Regions from separate parts of the Cytobacillus sp. T106 genome, predicted to be linked through region 1. Evidence: predicted binding sites of a transcription regulator. Region 1 holds the regulator's gene; each other region holds the start of a gene.

Evidence for each region. Region 1 encodes LexA, which represses DNA repair genes until DNA is damaged. Its sites were predicted from a motif close to CGAACATATGTTCG; they were not measured.
Region 2: ABU165_RS11550 (YhjD family protein) is a predicted target of LexA. The motif match lies at 3,526-3,539, and genes of this name have one in related genera.
Region 3: ABU165_RS02840 (Y-family DNA polymerase) is a predicted target of LexA. The motif match lies at 4,746-4,759, and genes of this name have one in related genera.

The regions. Positions count from the first base shown of each region.
Region 1 covers NZ_JBEUMK010000003.1:124,494-132,084, reverse strand. The annotation lists gene ABU165_RS08330 (helix-turn-helix domain-containing protein) at 1-306, shown strand, start outside; gene ABU165_RS08325 (IseA DL-endopeptidase inhibitor family protein) at 420-962, opposite strand; gene ABU165_RS08320 (DUF4257 domain-containing protein) at 1,169-1,450, opposite strand; gene lexA (transcriptional repressor LexA) at 1,703-2,326, opposite strand; gene yneA (cell division suppressor protein YneA) at 2,485-2,817, shown strand; gene ABU165_RS08305 (YneB family resolvase-like protein) at 2,833-3,480, shown strand; gene ABU165_RS08300 (DUF896 domain-containing protein) at 3,611-3,850, shown strand; gene tkt (transketolase) at 4,029-6,029, shown strand; gene sirA (sporulation inhibitor of replication protein SirA) at 6,228-6,665, shown strand; gene ABU165_RS08285 (YneF family protein) at 6,752-6,967, shown strand; gene ABU165_RS08280 (hypothetical protein) at 7,101-7,298, shown strand; gene ABU165_RS08275 (hypothetical protein) at 7,345-7,591, opposite strand, start outside.
Region 2 covers NZ_JBEUMK010000005.1:4,362-11,952, reverse strand. The annotation lists gene ABU165_RS11570 (M48 family metallopeptidase) at 1-970, shown strand, start outside; gene ABU165_RS11565 (coiled-coil domain-containing protein) at 1,083-2,012, shown strand; gene ABU165_RS11560 (IDEAL domain-containing protein) at 2,069-2,305, opposite strand; gene ABU165_RS11555 (competence protein ComK) at 2,499-3,065, shown strand; gene ABU165_RS11550 (YhjD family protein) at 3,092-3,499, opposite strand; gene ABU165_RS11545 (S9 family peptidase) at 3,730-5,721, shown strand; gene ABU165_RS11540 (LCP family protein) at 6,006-6,947, shown strand; gene ABU165_RS11535 (TVP38/TMEM64 family protein) at 7,078-7,591, shown strand, end outside.
Region 3 covers NZ_JBEUMK010000001.1:572,336-579,926, reverse strand. The annotation lists gene ABU165_RS02875 (hydroxymethylglutaryl-CoA lyase) at 1-31, shown strand, start outside; gene ABU165_RS02870 (hypothetical protein) at 105-236, shown strand; gene ABU165_RS02865 (alpha/beta hydrolase) at 388-1,320, shown strand; gene ABU165_RS02860 (hypothetical protein) at 1,389-1,937, opposite strand; gene ABU165_RS02855 (iron-sulfur cluster biosynthesis family protein) at 2,340-2,666, opposite strand; gene ABU165_RS02850 (hypothetical protein) at 2,811-2,963, opposite strand; gene ABU165_RS02845 (YolD-like family protein) at 3,025-3,360, opposite strand; gene ABU165_RS02840 (Y-family DNA polymerase) at 3,373-4,632, opposite strand; gene ABU165_RS02835 (YqzH family protein) at 4,904-5,110, shown strand; gene ABU165_RS02830 (SDR family NAD(P)-dependent oxidoreductase) at 5,306-6,100, opposite strand; gene ABU165_RS02825 (MBL fold metallo-hydrolase) at 6,113-7,078, opposite strand.

The DNA.
Region 1 (7,591 bases):
ATGCTTGCGCACAGTGACCTTGATCTGAGATATACATGGATTTTTGATTCGGTCAATCAGGAGGAAGTCAATCAGTTTATCGGTGCAAGGGATGATGAATTAAGCTTTTGCATCGATTCCCAAAAATTGATCTCTCTTAAACAAAGAGTACTGGATACCAAAGAAACATCAGGAACATTCGCAGAATATGAATATAACAATGAAGTACACACTCATTATATAGTAGGATATCCCCTGCTAGGGGAAGAAGGCGAATTAATTGGCATTGGTACATTTGGGATCAAAATAAATGCTTTGGGTTTATAATTCCTGGATTAATGTAGGCTGCAGATAATCTAAATGGCCATAAACAAATAGCGCGGCCAGCTAAAAAGGGAAATGCCTTGAACAAAAGTTCAAGGTATTTCCCTTTTCTTATACTATCTCACTGCATCAAAAGCATTGATTTGCCACTTCCCGCGTACCTTTACAAACGTAACCTTTTTCTTTTCATGCTGCTTTTCGCCGTAAGGCACCGTGAATTCAAACTGGCGGATATCTTTCCTGGAATAGATCAGCTTTGCCTTAGCTTTATTCCACTGGAGCAGGCTGCCGCCATCGGCATTTGGCTGTGCCATTTTTCCTTTATACTCAATGAATCTGTATTTCTTGTAGCCTTTATCGATTGCATTTAAGGTGAAAGATTCGTTAAGGTACTTGGTCAGCTTTGCTTTCGTATTGATTTCACTGCAAAGGTAGCGATATTCTGTGCCTTTGTACTGAAAAGTCTTAATGGAGCAGGCTGTATTCTTCTTAGATGGGATATGTCCGTTCATAGCATTCCAGTGATGCACACGTGCGCTCTGCGCCAGTTCGACTGCTTTTTTGCTGCTTAAATCTCCGCTCGCGGATTTGGCCGAGGCGCCAAGGCTGAAAGTAAACAGGGCGACAGCAGCCAGCAGGATGGATAATAATTTTTTCATTTTAAAGCCTCCAATAAGTTGTAGTCACTTGCTAACCTTATATTATCGTTCCATCTCTTCAAAAGAGTTACAGAAAGGTTACCGAAATGCAGATGATTGTTTACAGTTTTCAGGCATAAAAAGAGCCTCTGCCCAATTTCCCGGGAGAGGCTTCTTACGTCTTTACTTTTGCTGTTTTAAGCATAGCTTCTGCATTTCCTCCTGTTTCATTTCTTTTCGGCCCTGATGAGGTCAAGGCTGCGGATCAGAGCTTCACCGCCAAGTCCTGCCAGCATGGACAGGAATGCTACCTTCAAGAGGGAGCTTGCATCTGATGAAAGCACAAGCAGCGCTGAGGCGAGTGAACCTAATACCATTTCCTCCAAAAAGCCTAGATAGATGAATTGCTTTGTTCTTTTCGGCATGATCAGCTTCCCGTGCTTCTTAAGATGCCCAACCGCGCCGACAAGGCCACCAATGAATATTGCGAAGACGACATGCTGCCACATTTGCCTCACACTCCTAAAGCCGGTATTTTTGGTGCGACCTTAGGTCAATCATGGTGCTGTCTCTATTATATAACAGAGCGGGAGAGGAAAGATATGCATAAATCGACTGAATTTTCAGCGCACAGCGAATGGTACATATGTACTCTTCAGGAAAAAGTAAGCAGCAAAGATGCGACTATTCTAGTGCTCACAAGGTTTTTGGGCAGAAAAAAACCCAGGCAACACATGGCCCGGGCTGAGAGAATCATATAATCAGTGGATATGGCGGTAGACGCCAATGACCTTGCCAAGAATGGAAACATTCCTGAGAATGATAGGCTCCATTGTAGAGTTTTCAGGCTGAAGCCTAATATAATCCCTTTCCTTGAAGAAACGCTTGACAGTTGCTTCATCCTCATCTGTCATTGCAACGACGATATCGCCATTGTTGGCTGACTGCTGCTGGCGGACGATGACGTAGTCTCCGTCAAGGATGCCGGCTTCAATCATACTTTCACCCATGATTTCAAGCATGAAGACCTGTTCGGCTGCCGGTGCCATGCTTTCAGGAAGCGGGAAGAACTCTTCTACATTTTCAATCGCAGTGATCGGCTGTCCTGCTGTAACCTTCCCGAGGATAGGAACGTTGACGACATTATTCCTTGGAATATGAGATGTTTCATCAAGCTCCAGGATTTCAATTGCACGCGGCTTTGTCGGATCCCTTCTGATCATCCCTTTGCTTTCGAGGCGGGCAAGATGCCCATGCACAGTCGAGCTGGAGGCCAGGCCGACTGCTTCCCCAATTTCCCTGACTGAAGGGGGATAGCCCTTCGCTTTCACTTCTTCCTTGATAAATTCGAGTATATCCTGCTGCCTTTTTGATATTTTAGCCATGTATTCGCACCCCGTATGGTTATTATTGATTAAATTATAGCATGTACCCGGAACAGATACAAACATAAGTTCGAATTTTTGTTGACGGAAAACACATGTTCGGTTTATAATAAATTTAACGAAATGCGAACATATATTCTGACAGTGGGGTGTCTTGTATGAAAAAATTGTGGAATCAATACTCATATGCTATTATACTTATCGTTTTAAGCTTTGGGGCGGCTTTGCTGCTTACCGGATACGACAAAATTTTCGGTGAAGAAGACTACATAAAGGTGACGGTTGATGAAGGAGATACATTATGGGGGCTGTCTCAGCAATTTTCGGACAAGCATAAGCTGTCTGCAGAAGACTTTGTAATGTGGGTGGAAGAGGAGAATGGAATCGCCGGCAGTGCAATCCAAGCGGGGGAGCAGATTATGATCCCGGTTAAAGCAGACAGCCATACAAGGCAGCTGCAGGATGATCTGCAGAACTTTGCGGGTGAATGACATAAAGGAGCATATATGAAAGCAGTAATCTATTGCAGGGTATCGACAACAAAAGAAGCGCAGGAAACATCCCTGGAGAGGCAGGAGGAGGAACTGACTGCGCTTGCCGGGGAAAAAGGCTTTGAAGTAGCCGCGATCATCAGGGAACAGGCAAGCGGGTATGACCTGGAGAGGGACGGTGTACTCGAGCTTCTTGATCTTATAAAGGATGAAGGCATCAAAGCGGTCCTTATCCAGGATGAAACGAGGCTCGGAAGGGGCAATGCCAAAATCGCCCTGCTTCACTTCATATATAAAGAGGGCGCTGTGCTCTACAGCATTTCCCACAATGGTGAGCTGCAGCTTTCCGAATCAGATTCCATGGTTCTTAATATCGTCTCGATGGTGGAAGAATATCAGCGCAAGCTGCATAATATCAAGATCAAAAGAGGCATGAAAAGGGCAGTGGACAAAGGATTCAGGCCAGAGAAGAACCTGAAGAATCTGGGGGAGCACTCTGGAAGGGAACGGATCGAGGTTCCAATAGAAGAAATTGTCCGCCTGAGAGCCAGCAGGCTGACATTTTCGGAGATCGCGGCAACTCTCAGGGGCTTCGGCTATCCCATTTCCAAGGCGACAGTGCACAGGCGCTATCAGGAATACATAGATGCACAGGAAGAGTAAGAGTGTTTGCCTTGGCAAACGCTTTTTTTTATAGTAACATTTGATGTATTCTCCGGCCGTTTAGACCAGGGCCCTAAGGGGAAGACGACTAGAGAAAGCCAAATGAAATGAATGAAAAAGGAGCGTTATTATGCTGCCTAAAGATAAAATGGCCAGAATCAATGAGCTGGCAAACAAAGCTAAGACCGCAGGGCTGACGAATGAAGAGGCAAAGGAACAGACAAAGCTTCGCAGCGAGTATCTGCAGACATTCCGTTCCAATATGCTCACAACCTTAAAAGGTGTAACCATCATGGATCCAAAGGGGAATGACGTTACACCGAAAAAGATAAAAAAGCTGCGTGAGGACGAGAAGAAGCGCCTTCATTAATGCATCAGGCCAAAAAGGAATACAAAATCTGTGTTCCTTTTTGGATTTATTTTTTGGTTCTCTTTTACATACAGGTTTCCAAAATGCACAAGATATACAGAAGCTTCTCAGTTGTGTAAAATAAAGAGCCGCTATAAAATTAATTGAGCAGGATTTTTTTAAAGAGAGGATGTAGTATATGTTTGAATCTATCGATGATTTGTCCATAAGCTCGATCAGAACTCTATCTATCGATGCTATTGAAAAAGCAAATTCCGGCCACCCTGGCATGCCTATGGGGGCAGCTCCTATGGCGTACACACTCTGGAGCCGTTTCATGAACCATAACCCGGCAAACCCTGAGTGGTTTAACCGTGACCGTTTTGTCTTATCTGCAGGACATGGTTCCATGCTTCTATACAGTCTGCTCCATTTATCAGGCTATGGTCTCACAATCGATGACCTGAAAGAATTCCGCCAATGGGGAAGCAAGACTCCCGGACACCCTGAATACAAACATACAAAGGGCGTTGACGCGACAACTGGTCCGCTTGGACAGGGAATCTCAATGGCAGTCGGCATGGCTATGGCTGAGCGCCACCTGGCAGCCGTCTACAATAAAGACAAGTATAATGTAGTCGACCACTTTACATACAGCATTTGCGGCGACGGTGACCTTATGGAAGGTGTATCTGCCGAAGCAGCATCGCTGGCAGGCCACCTGAAGCTTGGCAAGCTCGTTGTCCTTTATGATTCAAATGATATCTCCCTTGACGGCGACCTTGACCGCTCTTTCTCTGAAAGTGTGGAGCAAAGGTTCAAATCTTACGGCTGGCAGTATATCCGTGTTGAAGACGGTAATGACCTTCACGAAGTGGCGAAAGCGCTTGAGGAAGCAAGAGGCGACCTTGACCATCCGACTATGATTGAAGTAAAAACGGTCATCGGATTCGGCTCACCTAACAAATCCGGGAAATCAGATGTTCACGGCGCACCGCTTGGTGCAGATGAGCTGAAGCTGACGAAGGAAGCTTACAAGTGGACTTTTGAAGAAGATTTCCATGTCCCGGATGAAGTGTACAGCCACTTCAAGAAACACATCGCAGAACGCGGAGAAAAGACTGAGCAGGAATGGAACTCTATGCTTGAAAGCTATAAGCAGGAATTCCCTGAGCTCGGTGCACAGCTTGACGGAGCAATGAAAGGCGAGCTTCCGCAAGGATGGGATAAGGATATCCCTGTATACGAAACAGGTTCAAGCCTGGCAAGCCGCGCCTCTTCAGGCGAAGCACTGAACGGAATCGCGCAGAATCTTCCATTCTTTATCGGCGGATCTGCTGACCTTGCCGGTTCGAATAAAACGATGATCAAAGGCTCGGGCGACTTTACCCCTGCTTCATTCGAAGGCCGCAACATCTGGTTCGGCGTAAGGGAATTCGCCATGGGTGCCGCCCTAAACGGTATGGCCCTTCATGGAGGCTTAAAGGTATTCGGAGGAACATTCTTCGTATTCTCTGACTATCTTCGCCCGGCAATCCGCTTAGCTGCCCTGATGGGTCTGCCTGTTACTTATGTATTCACGCATGACAGCATCGCTGTTGGTGAGGACGGCCCTACACACGAGCCGGTTGAACAGCTTGCATCACTTCGTGCGATGCCTAATCTGTCTGTCATCCGCCCGGCTGATGGCAATGAAACCTCTGCTGCCTGGAAAGTGGCGGTAGAATCACAGGATAAGCCGACAGCTCTTGTGCTGACGCGCCAAAACCTGCCTACCCTCCAGGATACTGACAAAAACGCGTATGAAGGCGTATCTAAAGGAGCTTATGTTGTCTCACCGGCTGGCAAAGATCAGGCAGATGCCCTGCTGCTTGCTTCCGGATCTGAAGTGCATCTTGCTGTAAAAGCGCAGGAAGCACTGAAGAAAGAAGGCATCGATGCAGCAGTTGTTTCCATGCCTGCATGGGACCGCTTTGAAGCACAGTCCAAGGAATATAAAGAAAGCGTCATTCCGAAGGCTGTCAAGAAGCGCCTTGCCATTGAAATGGGCTCTTCACTTGGCTGGCACCGTTATGCCGGTGATGAAGGCGATGTATTAGCGATCGATACATTCGGCGCATCTGCACCAGGTGAGAAGATCATCGAAGAGTACGGCTTCACAGTTGAAAACGTGGTTGCACGTTTAAAGGCCCTTCTGTAAAGGGTATAAAGAGAGCGTCAGAGTACGCTCTCTTTTTTATTTCCTTACAATTGATTAAATATTTTTATTTTTTATATAATTGATAGGCAAATAAGCCTGTTCGACAAAATTAGTGCCTATTTTTGACGCTGAAAGACAAAGTAACTGATTCTGTTCCCTTATACTTGAACAATATAGAAGATATTGGAGGAGATGTTGGTGAGAACCTATCAGCTTTATTTAATAGAAGACGAATTTGCTTCCCATTATTTCGGCAGAGAGCGGATGTTCTACCAGCTCTTTCAGGAATACAGCCGTTCGAAGGGAGAGCTGAAATCGATCCTGTCACGCCAGATTGAGTTTATCACAAGGCCGATTCCCGCCCTCAGGCTTCACCAGTATCTTACACAGCAGCTTTCAAGGAAAAAAGGAGCATCAGCCGATCAGGGGGCCTATGTTATCCAAAACGGAAAAAACAGTTCAGCGCGGCTTGAAATCTATGACCGATGTTTAGTGATTGAATCACATGGGAATTATGATGCAGAAACGGTGTTCTTTGAAATCCTCCGGAAAAATGAATCCTCTTATCTGGCGGTTGATATGACGAACAGGCGCTTTGGCTGGCTGAAGCCGATCAAAGAAAGAAAATTTATTTAAATAGGGGAAAAACAGGTGCAAATATTGTATAATAACCTTTGGTTTAGTACACTGTATGATAGACAACATGAAGGAGGAAGTTTTGAATGTGGGACGTTATTCTAGTTGGTATACTGGCATTGATCGCCGGTGTAGCACTAGGATTTTTCATCGCTCGTAAATATATGATGAGCTACTTAAAGAAAAATCCGCCAATCAACGAACAAATGCTTAAAATGATGATGATGCAAATGGGTATGAAACCATCTCAGAAGAAAATTAATCAGATGATGTCTGCCATGAATAAGCAGTCCGGCAAGTAAGGCTTACATAGGGCTCCCTATTGTAATAAAGTCTATGGCCATCACTGTACATCAAGAAAGCCGCTTTTTCTGTGATTATGACAGAGAAAGCGGCTTTTTAGATAAAAATCGTAAATGTTAAGCTGAGGGTAACATGAAAAAATACAGATTGAAAACCGGCTTTAACGGCAGATTCAAACGCGGTACAGTATTCTGGCTGATTGCTGAATCCGAATTCATCGGCATTAAGGAATATGTCCTGCGGACGAAAGACCTGGAGCACCGGATCCAAATTTCAGAAGAAGAGCTGATGAAGCATTTTGTGCGTCTTTATGACGGAAACGGAAGCTGATAGAGGACAAGCACCCTGGGTGACAGGGATACTTGTCCTCTTTTTATTATGCTTCTGGCGTGGATGTGAAAACGGAAAATCCGTAGATGCCGAAATCAAGAAGGGTCACGAGCTGAAAGCCGTTAGCCAGAAGGCATTCTGCAGCAGGGTTGTATCGTGCTCCTGTTTCAAGTGTCTCAAGGCAGGCTTCTGCATCATTTCCCAGAACAGTCGCCTGGGAAATCCTTCTCAGTGATACAGGACTTAATGGGTTCCGGAACCAGCAGACTGTTACGACTGTCGGAAGGCTTGGC
Region 2 (7,591 bases), on a different contig from region 1:
CATCTATCTGCTGTGGCTCTCAGTCTTTGCTTTCGCCGCCACATTCCCCTTAAGCTTTATCAGCTATTCGCTGTCCAAGAGCTATAATATCTCAACACAGACCTTCAGCTCCTGGATGAAGGATGAACTGATCGACTTCTGGATCAATTACGGAACGATGTTCATTTTGGTTTCAGTGCTGTATTGGCTGATGAAAAAAAGCACAAAAAGATGGTGGCTGTATGCATGGCTGTTATCGGTGCCGTTCACACTTTTCATGATGTTCCTGCAGCCTGTTGTGATCGATCCGCTTTACAACGATTTTTATCCGCTTAAAAATAAAGAGCTGGAAGGAAAAATCCTTCAATTAGCGGGTGAGGCACATATTCCTGCTGAGCATGTGTTTGAAGTAAACATGGCGGAGAAGACCAACTCGCTTAATGCGTATGTAACAGGCATCGGTTCAAACTCACGGATCGTTTTGTGGGATACAACACTCAACCGGCTGAGTGATGACCAGATCCTGTTCATCATGGCGCATGAAATGGCCCACTATGTAGAGAAGCATATATACATAGGGATTGCGGGTTATTTAGTGCTTTCCTTGATCGGCCTGTATCTGATATCGAAGCTGATGAAGCTGGTGATTGCAAGATGGGGGAGAGCCTTTAAGCTGCAGGAGGTTTCCGACATCCGCTCACTCCCTCTGTTCCTTGCGCTCCTTTCGATACTGCTTTTTGCTGCCAGTCCGGTTACCAACCTTGTCTCAAGATATCAGGAAATGAGAGCTGACCGGTATGCCATTGAAATGACGGATGATCCGGAAGCGGCAATAGGGACATTCCAGGAATTGACGAAGGCAGGCTTGAGCCAGGTAAAGCCGCCGCTGCTTGTGAAGATTTTCCGGTACGGCCATCCGACCATGCTGGAGCGTATTTCCATGCTGGAAGAGTATGAAATGAAAAAAAGAACTGGATCCGGCAGCGAATAACAGCTGTTAAGCAGAGGGGCACCCGGCCGAGCCGGGGCCTCTTTGTTTGTTGAATCTTTTTCACAGTCGAATCCGTATGATTATTATACGAACCAAAAAAGGGGACCTGGTAATGAATCTGGATCAAAGAATTGCTGAAGCAAGACAGCGGGAACAGCAGTATGAAAAATATAAAAGGCGCCTTGAGGCGCTGATGGCTGAAAATGATCAGGAAAAGGCTTCATCAGAAAGGCTGAAGAAAACTTGGGAGAAGGAACTGAAGGAAGCGGATAAGCTAGAAGGCCCATCATTGTCAGGATTCTTTCTGATGCTCAGCGGCAAGAAGGAAGAAAGGCTGCAAAAAGAAAAAGAGGAAGCGTATAAAGCAAGGATTCTGTATGATGAGTCCCTGAAGAAAATAAAGGATTACGAAGCTGACATCAGCGCGCTCAGTGAAAAAGCTGCCGGATTGGAAACGGCTGGGGCGGTGTACAAAGAGCTGCTATTGGAAAAAGAACGTCTGATCCTGCAGGAAGGCGGAGCTGTCAGCGATATGCTTTTTCATTTATCAGACCGGCTGGAGGAAAGGAAAGCGATAATTCAGGAAATACGGGAAGCTGAGAGTGCTTTGGTGGAGGCAAGGGAAGCCTTGCGCAAAGCTGATGGCGAGCTTTCGAGCGCGAAAAATTGGGGTTTCCTCGACCTTGCGGGAGGCGACTTCCTCTCGACCATGGCGAAAAGGTCATATATGGACAAGGCAAAAGAGTCCTTGCATGACGCACAGCACAACTTGAAAAAGCTGCAGAAGGAGCTTGATGACCTTGGCCGCTCCATTTCCGCCGAGCTTGAGGTGGGAAGCTTTTTGGGCATTGCCGATCTTTTCTTTGATAATATTTTTTCCGATTGGATGGTCCAGGAGAAAATCAATGCCTCTGCTGATAAAGTGAAGGAATGCCTGAATGTGCTTGAGGACCTCGAAATCGAACTCAGAACGGAGAAAGATGCTGCAGAACGGGAGATTGAGATCTTAAAAGAGAAAAGGGTAGAGTATTTGGGCCACTGAACGGTCCGTGGATAATAAAGAAGACCCTCCGGCCGGACCGGAGGGTTTCCAGTTTTCTAGTTTCCAAATCGTTCGTTCAATTCTTTGTACTCTTTTGATAGCTGGGTGAATAGGGCCTTGTTGCGATCATCGAGGGCTTGATCGATTTTTTGGGCCAATTTTTCTTTTTCGGATATCAGCTGGACTTCCGACAAGAGCATTTCAATGTAGAGGTGTAAGACGTACGTGTCCTTAAGCTGGTTGCGGTTCATCGTGTTCTTTTTCATCGACTCTGCATATGACTTCTCTTTCATGAAAATCACCCCTGCTGCTTTTTAATATTATATGGAGGAGCAGGGGAAAATTCAACTAAATTATTTAAATTTTTAGAAAATTAATTCCGTGACAGTGGCATTTGACAATAATTGACTAAAAATTTGCAATTATCTGGAATAAAGATGGTATAATGAAATGAAACGAAGAGCAAAGGAGATGAATCACTTGGATATGCATAAAAAAAGATTGGTGGAGGAGTACGAAATAAATCCTTCTACGATGATCATCCTGCCGCACATATACGGCAAAAAAATTTATTCGCGGATCTTTGAGGTGGAAGATGAATTCCTGTCCCCGTTCAAACCGTTTGATATCGTCAAAAAAAGCTGCGGCTACTTTGGCTCCTCTTATGAGGGACGGAAGGATGCGACCAAGGATATCATTGGCGTGACGCATAAAGTCCCAATTGTCATCGACCCGACAAACCTGCTGTATTTTTTTCCGACAACTTCCCCGAACAACCCCGACTGCATCTGGATCTCTTATGAGCATATTGCAGCCCACCATCGTACAGATCCCTCACATACCAAGGTCGTATTCGGAAACAAGCATACACTGATCCTCCCTGTATCATCCAGCTCATTTGAAAATCAGCTCCTCCGGACAGCTCATCTAAGGACAAAGCTTCATCAGCGGATCGAAGGGCATGGCAGGAAGATGTTCTATTTCACAGATAATCAGAGGCTCAACAGGGCTTCAGAACCCGTCGGGAGCTACCGGAACAGGAAGCTCGAGTGACCTCCGGCATGCGCCTATGCGGTAAATTAGAGATGCTGGCCTGGCCTCTTCAGACGTAGGCGGCTCTCTTCCTGCATCGTCCAGCGTTTGAACAAGTAATATTCCATCAGCTCCTGCACCCTGTTGCGGATCCTCGGATTAAAATAATTATGGTGCTCTTCATACCCTTTATAAAGGAACATGAACATCGTAAATGCTTCATCACGCTTGATCTCCTGGACCTGGAGGCGGTTATCCTTCATATAGCGCTTTACGCCTGCCAGCTCTGTCTGGATGAATTTCATCGTATCCTCAATTAAATTCAGGTAAGGCTTTTTGAGTTTAAAGGGACTATTATTAATCACACCTATGTCCCTGTTCAGCACAACCAATACCATAGGAAGATAGATTGCCTGCTCCATAATATTTCGGTCATCCTCTGGAATTCTTGTCATATCAGCTTGCTCCTCCGAACAGAAATAGAACGTTTGTTCGTTATTATTTTACTGAATCCCTGCCTTCTATGCAAGTCGAATTTAGCATCACTCTATAACAGTCTTCCTCATATTGGGGCATAGAGCTCATTTGGAGCCGAAAAAATATTTTTCCTGAAAAAATGCCAGTCAGGCAGGAAAAGTATTTCTGTTGTCGAAATAAGTAGAATGGTTTTACATATAAAGGGGAGATGATTATCATGGCAAAAAACACCATTGCATCAAAAGATCTGCATCATTTAAAATCAGCGGCCGACCCCCAGCTGGCGCCGAACGGCAAGGATTGTGTCTATACGGAAACCGTTATCCTGGAGGAAAAGGATGCATACAGCTCCAATCTTTATTACATAAACACGGAAGATCAAAGCGCTCCTGTCCAATGGACATTCGGCACATGGCGCAATCATTCGCCGCGCTGGTCGCATGATGGACGCCAGGTGGCCTTTGTGTCTAACCGAAGCGGGAAAAATCAAATCCACATTCTTTCCGCAGCGGGCGGAGAGGCCCGCCAGCTTACATACTGCAAGAACGGGGCTGGCAATCCGGTATGGTCGCCAGACGGCTCCAGAATCGCCTTTACTGTTTCCCTCGGAGAGGGAGAATCGGTTAATGACCGCGAAGGCGGGGAGGAAAAAGATGAAAAGCCTGCTCCGCTCGAAGTGAATAAAATGAGGTATAAATCCGATGCCCAGGGCTTCTGGAACGGAAAATTCACCCATATTGCCATTGCTGACACAGATACCGGTAATATCGAGCAGGTGACAGAGGGGGAAAATGATTACAGCCTTCAAAGCTGGTCGCCGGACGGAAAGCATTTGGCTGTGACAGCAGACCTGAGCGGGGACAAGGATTTTTCATATGGCAGCGATGCCTACCTGATTAATCTTGAAACGAAAGAGCAGGAGAAAATCACCCAGGGTACAGGCTATTTCGGCAATATCACCTGGTCGCCTGACAGCCGCTATCTTGGTTTGATCGGACATGAAAGGGAGTTTGAAAATGCTACACTTTCAAAAGCATGGGTGTATGACCGTGAGCAGAGAGAACTCCGCTGCCTGACTGCAGATACAGACCTGCTGATCGGGGATTATGCGATCGGCGACTTCCAGCAGGGAGCCGTTTCCCCAGGCCTTCTTTGGTCAAATGATAATCGGAGCTTCTATTTCATTGCCACTGATAATGGCAGCACTGCAGTCTATTACGGGACGGTTGAAGGAGAGCTGTTCCCTGCGCTGCTGGACAGGCAGCATGTCTATGGGCTGTCAACCGGAGGGAATAATGACAGAGCAGTAGTGGCTATAAGCAAGCCAGACCATCCGGGTGACCTGTTCCTGCTGGAAATCACTACAGGAAAACTGGAGCAGCTGACCGCTGTCAACTCTGAGTTTCTGGAGAAAACCGGCCTTTCCGCAGCAGAGCCGATTGAATTTACTTCTGCTGACGGATGGGATCTCCATGGCTGGCTGATGAAGCCTGCCGGTTTTGAGGAAGGAAAGAAATATCCGCTGGTCCTTGAAATCCATGGCGGACCGCATGCGATGTATGCCAATTCCTATTTCCATGAGTTCCAGGTCCTTGCAGCTAAAGGCTATGCTGTACTCTATATCAATCCGAGGGGCAGCCATGGGTACGGGCAGAAATTTGTGGATGCCGTCCGAGGTGACTACGGGGGCAGGGATTACGAGGATTTGATGGATGCAGTCGATTATGTGCTGAAAGAATATTCGTTCATCGACCAGGACAGGCTCGGGGTGACGGGAGGAAGCTATGGCGGCTTCATGACCAATTGGATCATCGGCCACACAGACAGGTTCAAGGCAGCTGTCACCCAGCGCTCGATCTCAAACTGGATCAGCTTCTATGGAGTAAGCGACATCGGCTATTATTTCACAGATTGGCAGATCCAAGCGGGGCTGGATGATATTGAAAAGCTATGGAAGCACTCGCCGCTTGCTTATGTCGATCAAATGAATACGCCATTGCTGATCCTTCACGGCGAAAAGGATTTCCGCTGTCCGATTGAACAGGCGGAGCAGCTGTTCATCAGCCTGAAGCACCGCAAAAAAGAAACAAGCTTTGTCCGGTTCCCTGAATCCAACCATGAGCTCTCCAGGAGCGGGAAACCTTCGCTCCGAATCAGCCGCCTTGATTATATCTCAGGCTGGTTTGACAAGTATTTGTAATTTTTTATCAGTAAATAGCAGGATAATCCAGAAAAACAACCGCAAAGCTGTGAGTCTTTGCGGTTTTTTGTGTACAATAAAATAAAGGCCAGTCCTTCAGGATGCCAAGCGGCCAAGGAAAAATAGAAAATGTCAGAAGGACAAACGAAACCTTTTGCACGCAGACAGAGTCATATAAAGTGGTTATTCTTTTTATAAACCGGAGCTTTGAAAATGCGGTTCTGCAGGCTTGCTGGAAATAACAGCTGCTGCGGACCTGACTATATGATGGAAGGATAATTGTGATGAGATCGGATCGATACGAAAAAAAGCAGAAAAAGAAGAAGCGCAAATGGAAGCTGGCTGTGTTGTTCCTGCTTTTGATTATTGCCGGCACTCTTGCTTATGCATACTACCAGTTTAATCAGGGTGTGGCCCAGTCTGAAGATAAAGTGAAAAATACTAATGAAGTAAAATATGAATTCAATGGCGAAACAGACAAATACGGGGGCACGAACGTACTGCTGCTTGGAAGTGATGCACGCGGGGAAGAAACGCCGCGGACCGATACAATCATGGTAGGTCAATATCATCCTGATAAGGGGACCTATAAGATCATTTCCATCATGAGGGATTCTTATGTAGACATCCCGGGCCATGGGAAAAACAGGATTAATGCTGCGTTTGCGTATGGCGGCCCAGAGTTATTGAGGCAGACAATCAAAGAGAACTTTGATATTGATATACAGTATTATTCAATTGTCGATTTTCAGGGATTTGTTCAGCTTATCGATGAAGCATTTCCGAATGGTGTCGAAGTGGACGTTGAAAAGGAGATGTCGGATAATATAGGTGTAACGCTGAATCCAGGGCTTCAAAGGCTGGACGGAGAGCACTTGCTCGGATATGTGCGCTTCCGGCATGATGCTGTAGGCGATTTCGGCAGGGTGGAGAGGCAGCAGAAGGTGATGACAGAAATTGCCGATCAGTTCACCAGCATCCAGACATTGCCGAAGCTTCCTAAACTGGTAGGTGTCGTCACCCCGTATATCAATACAAATATGGATACCGGAGACATTTTATATATGGGCAAAAGCCTGCTGTCTAAAGAAGGCAGGCAGATTGAGACATTAAGGGTTCCTGTTGAAGGTTCCTATTGGGATGAAACAACTCCAGGAGGTGCGGATGTCCTTGGGGTCAATCTGGAACAAAACCGGCAGGCGGTCAGCGAATTTTTGTCGAAATAATAGGCACAGGGAGGAATTTGTGGTGTAAAGACGCCTTGCCAGAGGTAAGAATAAATAAATTTGTGGTGTAAAGACGCCTTGCCAGAGGTAAGAATAAATACCGAATTGTTTTTACTAAGGAGATTTTTCAATGGATTTTGACTTGCTCAAGGATTGGCTGACACTGGAAAATATAATGGATCTTATTGAACGCTACCGTTCTTTTGGGCCGCTGCCTGGAATATTGCTGCCAATGCTTGAAGCTTTCCTGCCTTTTCTGCCGCTGTTTCTGTTCGTCATGGCAAATGCCAATGCATTTGGATTGTGGCTCGGCTTTCTGATATCCTGGGCAGGTGCATGCGCTGGGGCCATGCTTGTTTTTTATCTTGTCCGTACATACGGGCAGAAGAGGCTATTAACCTTTTTGAGAAAACATGCAAAGGTGCAGCAGCTGATGAGCTGGATTGAGCGCCATGGCTTTGGCCCTTTGTTCATCCTGCTTTGTTTTCCCTTTACCCCGTCGGCTATTGTGAATATAGTGGCCGGGCTTTCCAAAATAAGCTTTGCTCAGTATATGCTTGCCGTGCTGACAGGCAAAATGGTCATGATTTTTACCATGAGCTTTATTGGCTACGATATAAGGTCATTGATTACCCAGCCCATCA
Region 3 (7,591 bases), on a different contig from region 1:
AGAGGCATCCAGGGAACGAGCAGGTTCATAATCTGTTTTATCTGCATAACTTCCGCCTTTGTGAGCACTTTAAGAATTAATGCTAAATCAAAGGAGGAATTATCATGAGCCAGAAGCGGGACAAAGGGAACAGCCAGAAAGGCAAGCCTGCAAGCGATACTGTCAATCATACGATTACGGCTGAAGAGCTGGAAAAAGCCATTCACCCGGCAAGGGGCCAGAATTCTCCGCAATAGCCGTTCAGCAGCCGCGATTGCCGCGGCTGTTTTTCGTTCACAGAGCAGAATTTTTCTTTAGGAAGAAAACGATGATTTTCGGTCCGTTTTCATTTCGAAGAGCATCTGCTAATGGTAAAATAAAGAAAAACCTTATTTTGGAGGGATCGTCTTGAGAAAGGCATTCCGTTACCTTTTTTCACTCCTTGTCTTTTTAACCTCGATCGGTGTGTATTTTACCAATCGGATCATGTATATGAAGAAAAAGGATGACAGCTTTATCCTCAACAGGGAAACTGAAGCCGGAAGGGTAGATCCTCTTTCCTTCAGCAGCCTTGCAAAAAAGGAGGTTTTGATCCCATCCCCTTTTGGTTACTCCCTGAAGGCGGTTCTCGCAGAGCCGCACTCTTCGAACAAATATATTATCATCTGCCACGGAGTGACAGAAAATAAAACAAACAGCATTAAGTATATGAATCTGTTCCTCAACCGCGGATTCAACGCCCTCATCTATGACCACCGCCGGCATGGAGAATCCGGCGGCAAGACGACGAGTTATGGGCACTATGAAAAATTCGACCTTCAGGCCGTTGTCCAGTGGCTGAAAAAAGAGAAAGGCGATGACCTGCTCCTGGGGATCCACGGCGAATCGATGGGAGCGGCCACCATGCTGCTGTATGCCGGAATGCTGGAGGATGGAGCCGATTTTTATATAGCCGACTGTCCGTTCTCGGATTTCAGGGAGCAGCTTTCTTACCGGCTGAAAACAGAAATGAAGCTGCCGCCACAGCTGGTTCTTCCGGTGGCAGACATTTTCCTGCGCCTAAGGGAAAAATATTCTCTGAACGAAGTATCCCCCATCGCTGTCATCGACCAGATCAAAAAGCCGGTGCTGTTCATCCACAGCACGAAGGATGATTTTATCCTGCCCACCATGACAGAGGCCCTTTTCCTGCGCAAGCCCGGCCCGAAAAAACTGTTTCTTGCCATGAACGGGGTCCATGCCCAGTCCTTGAATGAAAACCGCAATGACTATGAGAAAGCCATCGACGAATTTCTTGAAGACTATATTTTTAAAAAGGGGCCGATGGCCGCCGGTTCTTAAACAGATAGGGAGGAGGCTTTTTGAAAGCCTCCTCCCTTTATGCTCCCGCAGCATAACAGCCGCCGTCACTATCTGTTTTTCTGCTGGCTGACGGCCTTCCCCTCGGCAGACAGGCCCCTCACGAGTTCGAACTCACCGGCCGCAAAATAAAAGCGCCCCTCTTCCGTCTCTATCAGCTTCGCCGGCTGGAATGAATCCTTCTTTCCCGCTTCCACTGCTGTTATGTCATTGTTCAGGATCCGCCCAAACACAATCGGCACTTTATGCTTCAGATTGCCTTCTGTGTCATACTGATAGAAGGTTTCCGGATAGACCGTCATATGATCGTTCTGCTTATACTCCCAATGGTTATGGCCCGCGTTCTTCCAGCCGGCCTTCTTGCTTTCCTGCAGATAGGCGGCGGCAACTGCCTGCACCTTTTCCGCCCCATTGTCCGCTTCCCGCTCCTGCTCTGTCAGATACAACACAACCGTGCCGCCCTTCACCTTTTCTTTATGTATCACCTTCTGGACATTGAAAGGCACTTCTGTACTCATCGTTTCCTCGAAGGTTTTAGGCTGGCATGCTGCAAGGAAGATGGCCGCCAGCATGATCCATAAGCTTGCCTTTTTCTTCATTCTCCCGCCCCCTTTAGCATCTCTTTTATCATTAAATGAAGGAACAGCCTGTAACATGCGCCAAGGTGTGCTATGGTTCTCTAGCCTTATTCGGCTTTTTTGAAACCTGAATTGATAAAAAATTCCATTTTGAGTTTTGAGCCGGAACAAAAGCGCAAGCGCCTTGATCACCTTAAGGAACGCAGACTAAGAACGCCACGTCCTGTGGCAACATCTGCATGACCAGCTTCCTGGGGGCCCCAAGACGAACCTCCCGGAAAGGCGTTCTTTGCCTTTTTGGGAGGTTCGGCTTATGACTTCGGCGCTGCTGCTGGACGTGGATCAAGAATTGAAAATTATCCACAAGTCTTCCAATTTATAAATTCTTCAACTACAAAAAAACAGACCGCATTGCGGCCTGCCTCAGGAAATCTTATTAATGAAGCTCATTCTCGGATTCAAGTATTGATTCGGGCTTTTCAGCTGAAAACAATTGGCTTGATCGGAATAATCGATTGTCATGCTTTCATCGAAAAAGACTTCTTTTGATTTTTCTATATAGATGCTGCCGGCTTCGGTGCTGATTTCCCTGTCGCCGGAATCCACTCCATCCACCAGCCATAAGGCGCTTACGCCGCTGACAACACAGCCGCAGCCTTCTGTATCATATTTTAATTTTAAATAGCCTTCTTTTCCGGCTGTTTTTTCTTTGAGTTTTTCCTGTGCTGTTCTAGTGACTGCAATTTTCATGGGAAAATCACCTGCTTTCGTTTCATAATCCCATTCTAGCATAAAGCAGGCATTCCACCTTTTCATGTGCTCAGCACTTCCGCCCTGCTGGACAAGCCGGCCCGCCGGTATGGGAATAACCCGGCAGGTGACAGCTCTGCCGGATCAAGGCTGGCTTTTCCCGGCATCTTCCGGACGGGGCTGGTCTTTCCGCTCCATTCCGCTGAGCGAATGGCGGTTAAACCTTCCTTTATCCGACCCTGCTCCCGGAGCAATATTGGACATGGGCAGCTGCTCAAGCTCTTTGCCTCTTGGCATAAGAAACACCTCCTGCCTTTAAGGTGCTCCCCCTGCGCAAATCCATTCTCTTTTCCTGCCGCTATTCCCCGGCGGCCCTGACATCGGCAACCGTGTTCAGCGGGATGCGGTGGACCTCGCCAAAATGGTCTATGACATGAAGCTTTTGGCCGATTTCATCCCAATAGTGGATGTTTCCGATTACGAGTTCATGACGGTGAGTGCGGAAGTGGGTGATGGCAACCGCCTGGCCGAACTCCATCGCTTCAGCAAGTGTCTCATTCATCTGTTCAAGCTGCTGCTCATCCAGTTCTTTCGGCTTTTCATAGGTGTCCTCTTTCGCCCAGTCCCGGAGCAGCTTTACATGCTCTGGGAGCATCATCGACGTCCATTTTATCCTTCCCCTGTCCCGGATCATATCTCTGCCTCCTTACATTTTATGGCCCCCGACCAGTGTAGCACGATGTTTGGCTGTCCCTGCCGCAGTATATGATATCGCCCGCAGCAGCGCACCGGATCCGAAACGGCGGCGGATGCTGTCGACGGTGTATCCGAGCTCCCTGCTTTTCCAGCTGTTCAGGTCAAAAAGGCTGAGCTGGAATTCATGGTCATCCACAATATTGCCAAGGGCCATTGAAATTTTCCTGACCGTCTTCCCAGAGTAATTTTCCTGAAAAAGTTCCAGGCAGACCCGGTAAATATCCATGGTGACATTGGTCGGCTGATCGATGGTGCGCGACCGGTAGAAGCCGCCTCCAAATTCATCCTGGCTGTATCCCACGCCAAAGCTGACTGTCCTTCCCGCCTTGCGGTGGTTTCTGGCCCTCCTTGCCAGCTCTTCGCACATTTCAAGGATCACCTGCTTGATCTCCCCTTCCTCCTTATAATCGCGCAGCAGGATCTGGCTTTTCCCAAAACTGATCTGCCCCTCCATGATCGGCGCGCCGATGTCGGAAAGATCAACGCCCCAGGCATGGTGGTAAAGCTGGTTCCCCATGATGCCGAATTTCTTTTCCAATGCTTCCAGATCATAGCGGGCCAGCTGCCCTACAGTGAAAATGCCCATCCCGTTCAGGGTCTTCTCCACCCTTCTTCCGATGCCCCACATGTCCCTCAGGGGCGAAACCTTCCAGAGCTTCTCCTTGACATCATCGTATGTCCATTCAGCAATCCCCTTCTGCTTCGCCTCAAGATCAAGGCACAGCTTGGAGAGCAGCATATTAGGGCCGATGCCGATGGCACAGGGCAGCTGGAACTCCCTTTCAATATCATCCTTGATTTTCTCGGCAATGGTATAAGCGCCTCCCCAAAGCTTTGCAGCTCCGTCAACTTTGATGAAGCTTTCATCCACACTGTAAGTATGGATGCTTTCCTTCGGGACATAGCGGTGGAATACACGTGTAATCTCGGTGGAAATTCTCAGATAGGTGGCCATTTTCGGTTCTACCACGATAATGCGGGGATCTTTCGGGATTTCAAAATAGCGGGTTCCGGTCTTGACGCCAAATTCTTTTTTCATCCGCGGGGAGGCGGCGAGGACAATGCTTCCTTTCCGTTTTTTATCACCTACTACAGCAAGATAGCATTCAAGCGGGTCGAGGCCCTCCATCACAGCGGAACAGCTTGCATAAAAGCTTTTCATATCCACACATAAAATTTGGTTGTTCGGCATCGTGCTGTAATCGATCATTTCTTTTCTCTCCCTTGGCGCTTGGCTGCATTCCTCTTAGGCCCAATTAGCTTACAGATTCAGATATCCAAAAAAGAACATCTGTTCTAATTCATTATACCCACTATATTAAGCGAATATGCGTTCGCATTCAATGGAAATTTTACGACGAATTTCTTGATTCCGGTTTGCCTGCCAGCAGATAAGCTGTTTTTCCATTGTTTCGCAGCCTGACGGCCCGGGCTTCCATTGGGGGAAAGATTGGCTATAATGGCAGGAGGGAGGAATCTCGATGGACAGAAAATTGATATACAAAATGGCGGCCGGCTGCCTTGGCCAGTACGGCTTTGACGGCAGCTTGATCAAGCCTGGCAGCAGGGAATTTGAAGAACTTTACAGGCGTATTGAGGAGAAGAAAAATGAAGATGCAGAAGCGGATTTGCACGAAATAGTCGAAGATGAGGTATATGGATTTGTCACCGGGTCTCCTTACTTTTAAGAACAGCAAGAATGAAAAACAAACAGGACCCTCTGCTGGAGGGCCCTGTTTGTTGGCGAAAGGCGGATTTTTGACTTTATTAGCAAGTTTTTCAGTTTATTAGCAAATTTTCCCGTTTATTAGCAACTTTCCGGTTTTATTAGCAACTCTGCAAAACTGGAGGCACTATTACAATTCCCTCCAAAAAAACCGCACTCATTTTTTATTGAATGCCCGCCGGCCGGCCTTTTCAAAAAGGCGCGGGAAAAGGGCATAAATGGTGCTTCCGGCATTCATCCAGCGCGGGAGATTGATTTCCCTCCGGCCCGTCAGCATGCTGTCCACCACTTTTTCTGCCACATAGCGCGGCTGCAGCATAAAACGCTGGACATTTTTCACATAGGTCCCTTTTTCATCTGCAATATTAAAGAAATTAGTGGCAATCGGGCCCGGGTTGACAGTCGTCACATGCACCCCGAAATCAGCAAGCTCCATCCGGAGGCTGTTCGAATAGCCCAAAACAGCGTGCTTCGTGGCAGAATATACGCTCGATTTTGGCGTAGCGATCTTTCCTGCCTGGGATGCGATGTTAATGATGTGCCCGCTATTCCTGCTTCTCATAGAAGGCAGGACCATGCTCGTTGCGGCCATCAGCCCGATGACATTAACATCGAACATCCCTTTTATTTCCTCGATCGGCGCTTCATGCGCTTCCCGGAATACCCCGAAGCCGGCATTGTTCACAAGCACATCGACATGTCCCCACTCACCCAGGATCCGGGCGAAAACGGCCTGGACCGCATCTGTATCCGAAACATCCAGCCGGTCTGTATTTACTTCAGCACCATAGCGGGTTCCAAGTGCACCGGCAATCTCCTCCAGCTTTTCCTGATTCCGCGCCAAAAGCCACAGCCTCGCTCCTCTTTCCGCGCAAAGGGCAGCCATTTCCGCTCCGATGCCTCCTGATGCCCCGGTGATGACAATATTCTTTTCTCTAAGACGTCCTGACAGCAAAAAACCACCTCATTCAGCAATTGTATAAAAGAAGGCGCCGTCTTCCTCCTTAATAACAATTTCTCCTAACGACTCCAAATAGTCAAGCTGGGCTACTGTCTCCGAGAGAGTCAGGGTGAATTCCCGTTCATAAACGGCAGGAAACAGCCTCTGGCATACTTGGAAGGCAGTAAGCGGCCCTTCCTCAAGCCATCCTTTAACCTGCATTGCCCGGTCATGCTGGCGGCCGAGCCTCTTTTCAATCAGCGGGGGAACTTCGCTCACTTCAGGTCCATGGCCCGAATAAACAAGGCTGATAGGAATCTCCAGCAGCTTTTTCAGTGACTCATTATATTGAAGCATCGGCCTTGGACGTTCTGTTTCTCCAGAAAGCGGAGGCTCGAGGAGAGGATTTGGAGAAATACTGGCAAGCAGATGGTCTCCCCCGATGTAAGTGCCATCCTTTTCGCGGTAAAGGCCTATATGGCTTTGTGCATGCCCCGGAGTTTCCACCACACTCCAGCCCGGCAGGCCTGGCGGTTCATCGCCTTCGCAGATCGAGCCGGTAAGAGAGCGGCTGCAGGAAAATCTAAGCGTTTTCTTCATCAGGGCAATGAACGGCAAATAAGCATCCGGAATGCCAAATTCGCGGAAAAGCCCCATGTAAAAGCGGTCATGCATATCAAAAAAGGCCTCTGTCCTGTTCAGCCAGCGTTCATTTGCAGAATGTCCGTAAACCTCGAGTTCAGGGGAAAAATAATCAAGCAGGCCGGCATGGTCGGGGTGGTGATGGGTGAGGATCACCTGTTCAATATCCTGCGGCTTCAGCTTCAGCTCCTTCAGCTGATGGTTCAGTGCTTCCCATGCTTCTTCTGTTTTGGGGCCGGCGTCCACCAAAGTCAGCCTGTCGCCTTTAATCAGGTAAACATTCACATCTCCAACCGGAAAAGGGGTGGGGATGACTAACTTCGCGATATCATTCTTCCATTCAGCCATTTTTCTTAACTCCTTGAAATTATATTTAAATAAAGTAATGGATATAAAAACACTGGCTTCTCCAGCAGCACCATCATTTCAGCGGAAAATAAACAGGGCTGCTGCCGGAAAAAACACAGAATCTATGTATACTTTGGAAAATTGGCAGACAGTATATACTGTAAGTTTAACTTTATTCAAAGGAATTGTCATTATTTTCACATAACTTTTCTTGAGTGGTTTAAAAAATCCTGATGAAAGCCTATTGACAGGTCCGCTCCTTTTCTTGCATAATCACAAAAACATCTTTTTTATAAAGAACGAAGCGTTGAATAGGGCCAGTAAATGGGAAATGGCGAAAGAGAGTGAAGCCCGCCGGCTGAAAGGCTTCACCGCCCGCTTGAACATTGAACCTACCTTATGAGCTGTCAGGAAAACCTGACGTCCCGTCCCGGCGTTAACGGGCGCTAAGCTGCATCAGACCTGAACAATGGCAGGCCTGGTGAATGAAGGTGGTACCACGGAAGCAAAGCC